3 regions of the Kitasatospora sp. NPDC092948 genome follow, and region 1 is predicted to be linked to each of the others. Evidence: riboswitches for the same ligand, from Rfam matches in the RefSeq annotation. Region 1 holds a riboswitch; each other region holds the start of a gene.
What was found. A riboswitch is a leader RNA that binds a small molecule or an ion and turns the genes downstream of it on or off. The one in region 1 is predicted to bind thiamine pyrophosphate.
Positions count from the first base shown of each region.

Region 2: another riboswitch for thiamine pyrophosphate. It lies ahead of ACIQF6_RS08205 (purine-cytosine permease family protein); the one in region 1 lies ahead of thiC (phosphomethylpyrimidine synthase ThiC).
Region 3: another riboswitch for thiamine pyrophosphate. It lies ahead of thiO (glycine oxidase ThiO); the one in region 1 lies ahead of thiC (phosphomethylpyrimidine synthase ThiC).

Region 1 covers NZ_JBIVPU010000002.1:977,411-981,978, forward strand. Annotated here, with positions in the region: gene ACIQF6_RS09320 (hypothetical protein) at 54-254, opposite strand; gene ACIQF6_RS09325 (hypothetical protein) at 340-1,191, opposite strand; TPP riboswitch at 1,370-1,503, shown strand; gene thiC (phosphomethylpyrimidine synthase ThiC) at 1,499-3,280, shown strand; gene ACIQF6_RS09335 (hypothetical protein) at 3,369-3,875, shown strand; gene ACIQF6_RS09340 (hypothetical protein) at 4,011-4,505, shown strand.
Region 2 covers NZ_JBIVPU010000002.1:733,744-738,311, forward strand. Annotated here, with positions in the region: gene ACIQF6_RS08190 (hypothetical protein) at 1-97, shown strand, start outside; tRNA gene ACIQF6_RS08195 (tRNA-Ser) at 341-426, opposite strand; gene ACIQF6_RS08200 (trypsin-like peptidase domain-containing protein) at 489-2,225, opposite strand; TPP riboswitch at 2,468-2,615, shown strand; gene ACIQF6_RS08205 (purine-cytosine permease family protein) at 2,607-3,965, shown strand; gene ACIQF6_RS08210 (glycerophosphodiester phosphodiesterase) at 4,097-4,568, shown strand, end outside.
Region 3 covers NZ_JBIVPU010000004.1:549,574-554,141, forward strand. Annotated here, with positions in the region: gene pknB (Stk1 family PASTA domain-containing Ser/Thr kinase) at 1-800, opposite strand, end outside; gene ACIQF6_RS16125 (thiazole synthase) at 879-1,670, opposite strand; gene thiS (sulfur carrier protein ThiS) at 1,676-1,885, opposite strand; gene thiO (glycine oxidase ThiO) at 1,882-3,027, opposite strand; TPP riboswitch at 3,022-3,134, opposite strand; gene ACIQF6_RS16140 (NAD(P)/FAD-dependent oxidoreductase) at 3,192-4,397, shown strand; gene ACIQF6_RS16145 (Rv2175c family DNA-binding protein) at 4,418-4,568, shown strand, end outside.

The DNA.
Region 1 (4,568 bases):
CGCACTGTCTCGAAACGGTCGCTCGGGGTGAGCGGAACCGCTCCGACAGGCGATCAGAGCGGTTCGACGTACACCGTGCGCGGTGGCTGATATTCGACCACGACCACCATCGCGCCCGGTTCCAACGCCTCGCCCGGGGTGGCCCGGTACGCCAGGAACGCCTCGGTGCCCAGCCGCTCCGGGATGTGCACCATCACCTCGCCGACCAGGCCCGCGCCGATCCGCCCCGTTACCCGCCCCATCAGTCCGATCACATGAGGATTCTCCACCTCGGGGGCGGTGGTGTGAACAGCGACGGCCCGCCCGGGAGCGCTCTCCCGGACGGGCCGTGACGGTCGATCAGCGGTGGCTGCCGCCCCGCCGGCGCAGCACGACCAGGATGCCGACGCCGACCACCAGGGCCGCGCCGCCGCCCAGCGCCAGCGGCAGGGCGCTGGTGCCGCCGCCGGTCTCGGCCAACTCCGGCTTCGGGGCGGCCTGCGCGGTGGTCCGGCTGGGCGTCGGGGTCGGGGTCGGGGTGGGCGTCGGGCTCGGGGACGGCGGCGTGATCACCGAGACGTGCCCGGCGCCTTCACCGCGGTACACGGTGCAGGTGCCGGCCGGGTTCTCCGGGCTCGCGCTCACCCAGGGGCTCGGCGTGCCCTCGATCCAGGTCTGCGAGTCGTTGTCGACGAAGCCGGAGTCCCCGGACCACCCGAACCGGTAGTCGCCCGGGCCCGCGCCGCTGCCGCCGCCCGGCGCGGCGATCCGCAGGCCGAGCTTGGCGGTGCTGTTCTTCGGGAGCGCGAACGTCGGAACGTCGAACTGCAGGGAGTGGCCGTCGGCCGCGGGAGTCCAGGCGCTGCGGTCGACGGGCTTCCAGGCGTTGCTGCCCGGCAGTTCGTACTGGACGTCGAACGGGCTGACGGCGTCGCCCGCGTCCGACTTCACGGTGAACCGGACGGCGTACCGCGGCACGTCCAGCTTGTCGGGGTTGGTGAACGAGATGGCGCTCTCCAGCGCCGGAGCACCCAGGACGATGGGCTGGGCGCCCTGGTCGTAACCGGGCCAGGAGGCGGTCACCTTGGTGACGTACTCGCCGGCGTCGCACGGCTTGACCGAGGCGGTGGCGGTGGTGGCGCCCAGCGCGAGCGGCGCCAGGAAGGAGGCGGTGAGGAAGGCCGAGGCGGCCAGCAGGCGAGACGTGCGCACGGTGTGGTGTTCCCCTTAAAACTGTTCCAGCGACGGCGAATTGGGGCGCTGATCGAGATCGCACAGTTGTCCTCCGCAGCAGCGTACTGAAACCGGACGCCGGCCGTGGCCGGTTTCGGTGGCCTGGACCGGCGCCGCCCGGTGCCCTACGGTGAGGAGCGGACGCAGGCGGTGACGCCTGCGCGGAAACGGGAGCTCGGAGCACCGGGCTGAGAGGGCGCTGACGGTACGCGGGCCCGCGTACCACCTGCTGCGCCGACCGCAGGAACCTGACCGGGTAATGCCGGCGTAGGGAGTTGAAGGTCCGATGACCGCGTTTTCTGAGCACACGTCTGCCCGCCGGCCGTCCGCCGCGGGCTACCCCACCCCGGCCTGGCGCAAGGCCTACCGCCAGGGCAGCCGCCCCGACCTGCGGGTTCCCTACCGCGAGGTCGAACTGACCGACGGCCGCACCGTCCCGCTGTACGACACCTCCGGCCCGTACACCGACCCCGACCTGCCCACCGACGTCCGGCGCGGCCTGCCCGCGCTGCGCGACGCCTGGATCCGGCAGCGCGGCGACGTCGAGGAGTACCAGGGCCGCGAGGTCCGGCCCGAGGACGACGGGATCAAGCACACCGCGCCGCGCGGCGGCGACCTGCGCAACCTGGACGCCGTCTTCCCCGGCCGCCCGCGCCGCCCGCTGCGCGCCCGGGACGGCGTCGCCGTCACCCAACTCGGCTACGCCAAGCGCGGGTTGATCACTCCCGAGATGGAGTTCGTGGCGCTCAGGGAGGGCCTGGAGCCGGAGTTCGTGCGCGAGCAGGTGGCGCGCGGACGGGCCGTCATCCCGGTCAACGTCAACCACCCCGAGAGCGAACCGGCCGTCATCGGCACCGACTTCCTGGTGAAGATCAACGCCAACATCGGCAACTCCGCGGTCACCTCCTCCATCGAGGAGGAGGTGGAGAAGATGACCTGGGCCACCCGCTGGGGCGCCGACACCGTCATGGACCTCTCCACCGGCCGCAACATCCACACCACCCGCGAGTGGATCCTGCGCAACTCCCCCGTCCCGATCGGCACCGTCCCGCTCTACCAGGCCCTGGAGAAGGTCGACGGCCGCGCCGAGGAACTGAGTTGGGAGGTCTACCGGGACACCGTCCTCGAGCAGTGCGAGCAGGGCGTCGACTACATGACGGTGCACGCCGGCGTGCTGCTGCGGTACGTGCCGCTCACCGCCCGCCGCAAGACCGGCATCGTCTCGCGCGGCGGCTCGATCATGGCCGCCTGGTGCCTGGCGCACCATCAGGAGAACTTCCTCTACACCCACTTCGAGGAACTCTGCGACCTGCTGCGCGCCTACGACGTCACCTTCTCGCTCGGCGACGGCCTGCGGCCCGGCTCCATCGCCGACGCCAACGACGAGGCGCAGTTCGCCGAACTCACCACCCTGGGCGAGCTCGGACGGATCGCCCGGGCCAAGGACGTCCAGGTGATGATCGAGGGCCCCGGGCACGTCCCGATGCACAAGATCCGCGAGAACATGGAGCTCCAGCAGGAGATCTGCGACGAGGCCCCGTTCTACACGCTCGGCCCGCTCACCACCGACGTCGCCCCCGGCTACGACCACATCACCTCCGGCATCGGCGCCGCGATGATCGCCTGGTGGGGCACCGCGATGCTCTGCTACGTCACCCCCAAGGAACACCTGGGCCTGCCCGACCGCGACGACGTCAAGACCGGCGTCATCACCTACAAGATCGCCGCCCATGCCGCCGACCTCGCCAAGGGCCACCCCGGCGCCCAGGCCTGGGACGACGCACTCTCCGACGCCCGCTTCGAGTTCCGCTGGGAGGACCAGTTCAACCTGGCCCTGGACCCGGAGACGGCCCGCGCCTTCCACGACGAGACCCTTCCCGCCGAACCCGCCAAGACCGCGCACTTCTGCTCCATGTGCGGCCCGAAGTTCTGCTCGATGAAGATCAGCCGGCAGATCCGCGACGAACACGGCGCCGACTTGAACGCCACCGCGGAGGCCGGCATGGCCGAGAAGTCCGCCGAGTTCGCGGCCCGCGGCAACAAGGTCTACCTCCCGCTGGCCGACTGACCGCCCCGCTCGTACCGGCTGCGCCGCTCCGGAGGTCGGACCCCCGGAGCGGCGCCCCGGCCGCTGCCCGCTCCGCCACCATGGGCGGATGACGCACACCGACGCCGAGCTGATCGCCCTGCTCCATCGCCTCGACGACCCGGATTCGGCGGAGTACCCGCCCGGCTACGACAACTCCGCGACCCGGGCGCGCTTCGATCGCCTGGTGAGCAGGTTGGACAGCGACTTCGCCACGCGGTGCCGGGCGGACAGGAACGTGCAGGACGCCGGTCTGCACGCGAGGGCGGACGTGCCGGCGGCGGCCACCAGGCTCGGGGTGAAGATCGTCGTCTCGGTGAGCAACTTCGGATCCATGGCGGTGGTCGCGGCCGAGAACCCCGGTGAGTTCCTCGACACCGCCGAGGCGGTCGACGAAGGCGCGCTGCACGTGGACGACCTGGCCACCGTGGAACGAGCCCTGACGGAGCTGGGCTACGTGGTGCTCCCGGAGCGGTTGCTGACGCGTCCGTACGACGGGGTGAGAGAGCGACTGGCCTCGTACTACGGGGAAGGTCGCCCCTGCGACTGGTGGATCCGCTACTTCGACTACCTGTAGCGGGCCGGTGCGCCGGCCCCGTGCCGACCTGCGCCGAGCGGCGGGCGGCCGGCGGCTCGGCTCCCGCGGTGCCGCCGATGTCGGTGATGCCTGGTCCACTGTCGGCTGACCGACGACCGTGCCGGGAGGAAACCCATGGGCGTGCTGACCGACTACTTCCGCGCAGCCGATGCGGCCGCGGTCGTGCGGGCGCTGGAGCGGGCGGACGAACGCCCGCTCGTCGGCGGCAGGAACCCCCATTTCGACGGAGTCGAGGCCAAGCGCCTGGATCCGGACCTCGTCCTGGGGGAGCTGATCGCCGCCATCCGTCAAGTTCCCTGGGAGCCGGGCCTCGTGGACGAGCGGCCGGTGTGGCCGACCACCCCGGAGCCCGGACCGGACGGCCCACCGGACGAGGACGACCCCTGGGCCACGGGGCCCTGGGTGGTCGAGCTGGACGCCACGGTCCGGGACACGCTGGCAGGGGTGCGCGACGTGGATGTGCCGACGATCGTCGCCAGCTGGGTACAGGCGGAGGAGCTCCGCCCCGCAGGCGTGGAGGACATGCAGCCGCCGGCCGAGGAGCTGATCCGACTCGCCAGGCGCGCCCGCGAAGCCGGCGAGCAGCTCTACTGCTGGATCTGCCTGTAGGCGCCGGAGAAGCAGACAGGCGCGCCTCGGGCCACCCCGCAGAGCCGATGTGCCGGCTCCGGG
Region 2 (4,568 bases), 240 kb from region 1:
CGGCAGCATGCGCCAACTCCCGCTCTCCGACGCCGCACTGTGGCAGGACGCGCTCCCCGGCCTGCCCATCGGCGAGGGGCCGCCGACACTGTTCTGACGGCCCGTCGGTTCGGGCTGTCCGCGCCGGGGCACGGCACGGCGGACGACCACGACGGCAGGCGGTACCCGTCCCTGGAGTCGCTCGACTCGGCCCGACCGGCGCGGACCGAAACGGTCCGGGGCGAAGAACCGCAGATCTTCACCGAGGTGCTGACGGCACCGGCCTCCTCTGATGCTCCGTCACCCCCGGGACGCCGAACGGCCCCCGACCGCAAGTGGGGTCGGGGGCCGTTGTCGGCGGCGGAGGGTGTGGGATTTGAACCCACGGTGGCGCGAAGCCACTACAGTTTTCAAGACTGGTCCCTTAGGCCGCTCGGGCAACCCTCCTCGGTGGAGGCCAGCCTAACGGGTCGGGGCGGGTTCGGTGCACACCGTTTTGGTGGGGTGGGTCAGTTGTCGCCCTTGCGTTCGCCGAGGGTGACGACGGTCTTGGCGGTCTTGCCGTCGCGGGTGTATTCGACCTCGACCTTTTCGCCGGGCTTGTGGGTCCAGATCTCGGAGACCAGGGTGGGGCCGCTGTCGATGGCGAGGCCGCCGAGCTTGGTGATGACGTCGCCGGCCTTCAGGCCGGCCTGGTCGGCGGGGCCGCCGGGGGTGACGGCGGGGGCGTCGCGGACGGGGCCGGTGGCGATCTGGGCACCGTCGCCGCGGTAGTCGTCGTTGCGCACGACGCCGAGGATCGCGTAGACGGGGGTGCCGTCCTTGATCAGGGTCTGGGCGACCCACTTGGCCTGGTTGATCGGGATGGCGAAGCCGAGGCCGATGGAGCCGGCCCGGCCGTTGCCGCTGGTGTTGGACTGGATCGCCGAGTTGATGCCGATGACCGAGCCGGAGCCGTCCAGCAGCGGGCCGCCGGAGTTGCCGGGGTTGATCGAGGCGTCGGTCTGCAGGGCGTTCATGTACGAGTTCTGCGCGCCGGTCTCGTCGCCGGAGGCCACCGGGCGGTCCTTGGCGGAGATGATGCCGGTGGTGACGGTGCCTTCGAGGCCGTAGGGCGCGCCGATGGCGATGGTGGCGTCGCCGATGGCGACCTTGTCGGAGTCGCCGAGCGGCAGCGGGACGAGCTTGTCCTTGGGCGGGTTGTCGAGGCGGATCACCGCGACGTCGTAGCCCTGGGCGCGGCCGACCACGGATGCGGTGTAGGAGGAGCCGTCGGAGAACTTGACGCTGAGCTTGCCGCCGTTGGCGGCGGGCGCGACCACGTGGTTGTTGGTCAGGATGTGGCCCTCGGTGTCGAAGACGAACCCGGTGCCGGTGCCGGACTCGCTGGAGCCGGAGGCCTTGATGGTGACGGTGGACGGCAGCGCCTTGGCGGCGATCCCGGCGACGGACTCGGGGGCCCGGTCCAGGGTCTGGTGGGTGTTGCCGACGGTGACGGTGGTGCTGCTGTGGCTGGCGCCGCTGCCGCCGCTGCCGTTCTTGTCGGAGACGGACGCGCCGATCGCGCCGCCGACCAGGCCGGCCACCAGGGCGACCGCCGCGACCAGCGCGACCAGCGCGCCGCGCTTGCCCTTGCCGGAGCCGCCCGGGGCGGGCTGCGGGGTGGCCCACGGCGAGCCCGGCTCACCCGGCCCGCCGAAGCCGCCGGCACCGCCGGACGGGTGACCCCAGCCGCCCACCGGGTGGCCGGCCCCGAACGGGTGCTGCGGCTCGCCGGGAACGCCGGGCGCCCCCGGGGTGCCGGGCGCACCGGGCGCACCGGGCGCACCCGGCGCGTCCTGGGCGGTCGGCGGCACGGCCGGGGCGACCGCGAGCGGCGGCACGGCCGGGGCGACGGCGGTCGGCGCGTCGGCGACGGGCCGCGCGTAGGGGCTGGTCGGCTCGCCGACGCTGCCGTACGGGTTGTGGAACGGCGGCGGCGCATCCGTCGAAGGGGCGGGCGGCGCGGCCGGTGCCTCGGGCACCTTCCCGAGCTGGATCGTCCCGTCCGCGACCGGCGCGTCGGTCACCTTCCCGAGCTGCATGGTCCGGTCGGCGGCCGGCGCGTCCGGCAGCACCGGCGGCGGCGCGTCGAGGTAGGCGGGAGCGGGCGCGGGCGTCCCGGAGCCGGCGGAGGCCGCCTCGGTGCCGGCGGCCTCGGGGGCCTTCTCCGGCGGGGTGGTACCACTCGCGTGCTCGGTGCTCACGGACGACCTCCATCGCTGACAGAACCTTGGGCTGCGGTCCGTCGCGCGGGCGGCGCGGCCACAACCTCGGGGCACAGTTTTTCCTATGCCGGATTCGGACACCGTAAGCGGGCCCCTGAAGAAATCATGAGAAGCCTTAGGCCTCACTGACATGCACATCATGGGTCCTGCGGTGCGGACGCCGATCCCCCCGGCCTTGGCGTTCCTCAGCCCGGAGGCTAGCCTGTCGCTCCTGTAAACCGAAGAACGTCGCGGGAGCTTGGGCCAGCCAGGCTGAGAGTGCGCCGGTTCGACCGTAGGGCATGGCGGTGACGCCACCCGGTCGAGGGGGCGCTGACCGCCGAACCTGTCCGGGTAATGCCGGCGTAGGGAGTATCGGCCATGACGGCTGTTCCGTCTGCCCCAATTTCCGATCTTGAGACGGCCGCGCGGGCCGAGGCCCCGCTGACCCTCGACACGGCGCCGCCGCGCACCCTGGACTTCCGGGCGCTGTTCGCGCTGTGGGCCAACCTCGGGGTGAGCCTGATCGGCTTCACCAGCGCCGCGACGGTGCTCGGTCGGCAGGGCCACGAGCTGGGGTTCACCGCGGCGGTGACGGCGATCGTGGCGGGTACCGCGATCGGCACCGCGATGCTGGCGGTGGCCGCGCTGGTGGGCGCGCGCACGGGAGCCCCGGCGATGGCGGTGCTGCGGGGCCTGTTCGGCACCCGGCTGTCGTACGTGCCGACGGTGCTGAACATCCTGCAGTGCGTCGGCTGGGGCGTGTACGAGCTGACGGTGATCGCCTGGGGCGCCCAGACGGTGGCCGGCACCGAGGGCTGGCGCTGGCTGTTCGTGTTGCTGGCGGGCGCGCTGACGACGGTGCTGACGATCTGGCCGCTGGGCGCGATCGCGGTGCTGCGCAAGTACGTGGCCGTCGCGGTCGGTGTGGCGATGGTGTACTTCACGGTGCAGTTCGCCCGGCAGGGCTTCCCGGACCCGGGCGCGGGCAACTGGGACGGCTTCCTGTCGGCGACGGACGCGGTGATCGCGGTGTCGATCTCGTTCGTGCCGCTGGCCGCCGACTACACCCGGCACGCGCGCACCTCGGCGGGCGCGTTCTGGGGGACGTTCTCCGGCTACACGGTGGCCCAGGTGTGGTGCTACGTGCTGGGCGTGGTGGCGCTGCTGCAGTCCGGCGGCGACCCGGACCGGATCCTCGGCTCGTTCACCGGCGTGGCCGCGGGCTGGGCGTTCCTGCTGGTGCTGGTGCTGCGCGAGGCGGACCAGTCGTTCGCGAACGTGTACTCCACGGCGATGTCGATCCACAACCTGTGGCCGAAGGTGGACCGGCGGCTGCTGACCGGCGGCATCGGCGTGCTGGTGACGGTACTGGCGCTGCGGATCAAGGAGTTCACCGAGTCGTACTACTCCTTCCTCGGCCTGATCGGGTCGGTGTTCGTGCCGCTGTTCGCGGTGCTGGCGGTGGACTACTTCCTCGGCGCGGGCCGGCGCGGCTGGAACCTGACGCAGGACGCCCCGGCGCGCTGGGTGATGCTGCTGCCGTGGGTGCTGGGCTTCGCGGTGTACCAGTTCCTGGCGCCGACGGCGGTGGCCGGCTGGTGGACCGACCTGTGGACGAAGGCGCAGGAGGCGGTGCACTTCACCCCGCAGGCGTGGAGTTCGGCCTCGCTGTTCTCGTTCCTGGTGGCGGCCGCGGCGACCGGCGCGGTGGCGGCCGTGGAGCGCCGCAGGGGCTGACGCCGGGTCAAGGTCCGGGGCCCGCCGTCGAACCCGTGCCGCTCGGGGTTCGACGGCGGGCCCCGGCTGTTCACCTCGGTGTCGCCGTCCCGGAAGCTGCCCGTGGCCCGGCGCCGCGTAGGCTGATTGACGTGAACACCCAGCACAGCGCTTCGGCCCCGCTCCCCGCTCCGATCGACCGCTCGGCGGTCAAGGTGATCGCCCACCGAGGGTCGTCCGCGGCTCTCCCGGAGCACACCGAGGAGGCGTACCGCCGGGCGCTGGAGGAGGGCGCGGACGGGCTGGAGTGCGACGTCCGGGTCACCGCCGACGGGCAGTTGGTGTGTCTGCACGACCGTACGGTGAGCCGCACCTCCGACGGGCAGGGCGTGGTGTCGACGATGACGCTGGCGCAGCTGTCCGAGCTGGACTTCGGGTCGTGGAAGCACCCGGAGCAGCCGCAGCGCAGTTCGGTGCTGACCCTGGAGCGGCTGCTGGAGCTGGTCGCGGACAGCGGGCGCCGGGTGGAGCTGGCGATCGAGACCAAGCACCCGGTGCGGTACGCGGGCCGGGTGGAGTCCGAACTGCTGCGGATGCTGGGCCGGTTCGGTCTGCTGCCGGCCA
Region 3 (4,568 bases), on a different contig from region 1:
CGGGCCTGCGGGTCGCGGGCGGTGGCGGCGGCGACCAGGGCGTCCAGCTCCCGGCCGACCGCGGGGGCGGTGCGGGACGGCGCCGGGACGTCCTCGTGCAGGTGGCGGTACATCACCTGGGCGGCGTTCTCGCCGGTGTGCGGCTTGGCGCCGGTCAGCATCTCGTACAGCAGGATGCCCGCCGCGTAGACGTCCACCCGCTGGTCGGTGGGCGCGTCCTGGCTGATCTGCTCCGGCGCCAGGTACGAGACGGTGCCGAGCAGCTGGCCCGCCTCGGTGGTGGCGGTGGCGTTCGAGTCGGCGGCGCCCATCACCCGGACCAGGCCGAAGTCCGCGACCTTCACCAGGCCGTTGTCGGTGATCAGCACGTTCTCCGGCTTCACGTCCCGGTGCACCAGCCCGGCCCGGTGCGCCGCGCCGAGCGCCGCCAGCACCGGCTCCAGCACGTCCAGCGCGGCCCGCACCGAGAGCGCGCCGCGGTCGCGCAGCAGGTCGCGCAGGGTGCGGCCGGGGACGTACTCCATCGCCATGAACACCGCGCGCGGATCCGCGCCCTGGTCCAGCACGTTGACCACATTGGGGTGCGCCAGCCGGGCCACCGCCTTCGCCTCGCGGATGAACCGCGCGGTGAAGTCGGCGTCGCCCGCAAGCGTCGGGTGCATCACCTTCAGTGCGACGGTGCGGTCCAGCCGGGTGTCGGTGCCGCGGTAGACGGTCGACATGCCGCCGACGGCGATCCGCTGCTCGACCCGGTAGCGCCCGTCGAGCAGCGCACCGAGCAGGGGGTCGTTCAGGGTCATGTCCACCCGAGGAGTCTAGAGGGCCCGGTCCGAACCGGTCGGCACCCGGCAGCGGTCGCACACCTGCCGGGCGCGCCGTCAGAACGCCGGGCGCTCCCGGGTGTCGGCGAGGCCCGCGGTGGGGGAGGACGCCTCGGCGTAGTAGCGGCGCGGGATGCGGCCGGCCCGGTGGGCGAGGCGGCCGGCCTCGACGGCGCGGCGCATCGCGTCGGCCATCAGCACCGGGTCCTGGGCGCGGGTGACGGCGGACGCCAGCATCACGGCGGAGCAGCCGAGTTCCATCGCGAGGGCGACGTCGCTGGCGGTGCCGGCGCCCGCGTCGAGCACCACCGGGACGTTCGCGGACTCCACGATCAGCTGGAAGTTGTGCGGGTTGCGGATGCCCAGGCCGGAGCCGATCGGCGAGCCGAGCGGCATGATCGCCGCGCAGCCGACGTCCTCCAGCTTGCGGGCCAGCACCGGGTCGTCGTTCGTGTACGGCAGCACGGTGAAGCCGTCGTCGACCAAGGTCTCGGCGGCGTCCAGGAGTTCGATCGGGTCGGGCAGCAGGGTGCGCTCGTCGGCGATCACCTCCAGCTTCACCCAGTCGGTGCCGAGCGCCTCGCGGGCCAGCCGGGCGGTCAGCACGGCCTCGCCGGCGGTGTAGCAGCCGGCCGTGTTCGGCAGGATCCGGATGCCGTTGCGGGCCAGCACCTCCAGCACCGAGCCCTGGGTGGCGGTGTTGACCCGGCGCATCGCCACCGTGGTCAGTTCGGTGCCGGAGACCCGCAGCGCCTGCTCCAGCACGTCCAGGCTGGGCGCGCCGCCGGTGCCCATGATCAGGCGGGAGGCGAAGGTGGTGTCGCCGATGGTCAGCAGGTCGTCGGCCATGGCTGTCAGCCTCCCTGCACGGCGGTGAGGATCTCCACCCGGTCGCCCGCCCGCAGCGCCGTGGCCGGCCACGAACTGCGCGGCACCACGGCCTCGTTGACGGCGGCGGCGACGCCGGTGTTGGCGGCGGACACCTCCGCGACCACCGCGTCCAGGGTGGTGGCCTCGGGCAGCGTGCGGGGTTCGCCGTTGACGGTCAGGGCGACGGTGTTCATGCGGGCACCTCGGTGCGGAAGCGGTCGGGGGTGAAGTCGGCGGCCAGCCGGGGGAGTTCGCCGGTGGCCAGGTAGTCGGCGAGCAGGTCGGCGGTGACCGGGGTGAGCAGCACGCCGTTGCGGTGGTGCCCGGTGGCGGCGGCCAGGCCGGGCAGCGCGGTCGGGCCGAGCAGCGGCGCATTGTCGGGAGAGCCCGGCCGCAGCCCGGCGCCCGTCTCCACCAGCGGCAACTCGGTGATGCCGGGGACGAGTTCGTGGGCGTCCCGGAGCAGCTCGTACACGCCGCCCGCGGTGACGGTGGTGTCGTGGCCCATCTCCTCGGTGGTCGCGCCGACCACCAGCTCGCCGTCGGCGCGCGGCACCAGGTACAGGTGCTGCCCGCGCACCACGGCCCGCACGTTGCGGGACAGGAACGGCGCGTACAGCTGCGGTATCCGCAGCCGCAGCACCTGGCCCTTCACCGGGCGGATCGCCGGCAGCACCCCGTCCGGCAGGCCCGGCAGCAGGTGGCTGCGCGATCCGGCCGCCAGCACCGTCCGGCCGGCCGTCAGCTGCTCGCCCGTCAACAGCCGCACGCCGACGGCCCGTTCGCCGTCGGTGAGCAGCTCGGCGGCCTGGGTGCGGTGGAAGGCCACGCCCAGCAGCTTGCAGGCCGCCACCAGCGCCGCGGCCAGTCGGCGGCCGTCCACCTGGTGGTCCTCGGCGACGTGCAGGCCGCCGCGCACCCCGGGGGCGAGCATCGGCTCCAGCCGGCGGCACTCCCGGCCGGTCAGCCACTGCGACTCCAGGCCCAACCGGCCGTGGAAGGCGTGCAGTTCGCGCAGCTCCTCGCGGTCGTCGGAGTCCAGCGCGACGGCCAGGGTGCCGGTGCGGCGGTAGCCGGTGTCCAGCCCCGTCAGCTCGGTCAGCTCGGCGGCGAACGCGCCGTAGCGGTCGTTCGACGCCATCCCCAGGCGCAGCAACGGCTCCTCGCCGTACTGGAGTTCGGTGACCGGGGCGAGCATCCCCGCCGCGACCTGCGCCGCGCCGCCGCCCGGCGACGGGTCCACCACCGCGACGCTCAGCCCGCGCTGCGCGGTACGCCAGGCGACGCCGAGGCCGATGATGCCTCCGCCGATCACCAGCACGTCGGAATGTGCCACAGCGCTACTTCTCCCTTCGCCGGAATGACCCGGATCAGGTTCGGACGGTCGCGGGCCGCCACAGCCCGCCTCTCAGCCCGGTGCGCCGGGCTCCCGTGAAAGGTCGTCCCTCCCACCTTAACGCCGCGCCCACCCGCTCCCACAGGGGCGTACGGGCGGCTAGGGTGGACGCCGTGGCTGAGCTGAGGGCAACGGACCGGGTCGTCGTGGTCGGGGCGGGCATGGCGGGCGCACAGGCCGCGCTGAACCTGCGGCAGGGCGGCTGGCAGGGCACGATCACCCTGGTCGGCGAGGAACTCCACCTCCCGTACGACCGGCCGCCGCTCTCCAAGGACGTGCTGCTCGGCAAGACCGACGCCACCGCCTTCGAGATCGACTGGACCGACCTCGGCGTCGAACTGCTCACCGGCCGCCGCGCCACCGGCCTGAACGCCGGCGTGCTGCACACCGACCGCGGCGAACTCCCCTACAGCGCCCTGGTGATCGCCACCGGCGCCGACCCCCGCACGCTGCCCGGCCTGCCCGGCGCCCGCACCCTGCGCACCGTCGACGACGCGCACGCGCTGCGCGCCGCGCTCACCCCCGGCAAGCGGGTCGTGCTGGTCGGCGCCGGCTGGATCGGCGCCGAGACCGCCACCGTCGCCCGCGCCCTCGGCTGCCACGTCACCGTCGTCGAGGCCGCAGCCACCCCGCTGGCCGGCGCGCTGCCCGCCGAACTCGGCACGCTGATGGCCCAGTGGTACGCCGCCGCCGGCGTCGAACTGCACTGCGGCGTCGGCGTCGCCGGGGCCGCCGACGGCGGGGTGCTGCTCGCCGACGGCACCCACCTGCCCGCCGACGAGGTGGTGGTCGGCATCGGTGCCCGCCCCGCCACCGGCTGGCTCGCCGACAGCCCGCTGGCCCTCGAACCCGACGGCACGATCCCGGTGGACGACCGGCTGCGCACCGCGCTGCCCGGCGTCTGGGCGGCCGGCGACTGCGTCTCCTACCCGTCCGCCCGGTTCGGCGCCCGGCTGGCCGTCCAGCACTGGGACCACGCCCTGCACTCCGGCGGCACGGTCGCCGCCTCCGTGCTCGGCGCCCTGGACGCGCCCTACGACCCCGTCCCGTACTTCTGGTCCGAGCAGTTCGACCGCATGGTGCAGTACGCGGGCCGGCACGCCGGGGCCGACCACCTGCTGTGGCGCGGCTCCCCGTCCGGGCGCGACTGGTCGGTGCTGTGGCTGCGCGACGGCGCGCCGGTGGCGCTGCTGGCCGTGGACCGGCCGCGCGACCTGGCGCAGGGCCGCCGCCTGATCGAACGCGGCACGGTGCTCGATCCGGAGCTCGCCGCCGACCCGGCCGTCCAGCTGAAGGCGGCGACCGCGTAGCGCGTGGGTAGGCTGGGGGCGTGAGCACTATTGATCCCAAGATTGACGCCCTGGTTCCCGCGTGGCTGTACCTGCCCGACATCTCCGAGCGGTGGGGCGTGGTGATCACCGAGGTCCGCGACATGGTGCGCAGCCGCAAGCTGCTGGCCGTCCGCCGCGGCGCGAACAACT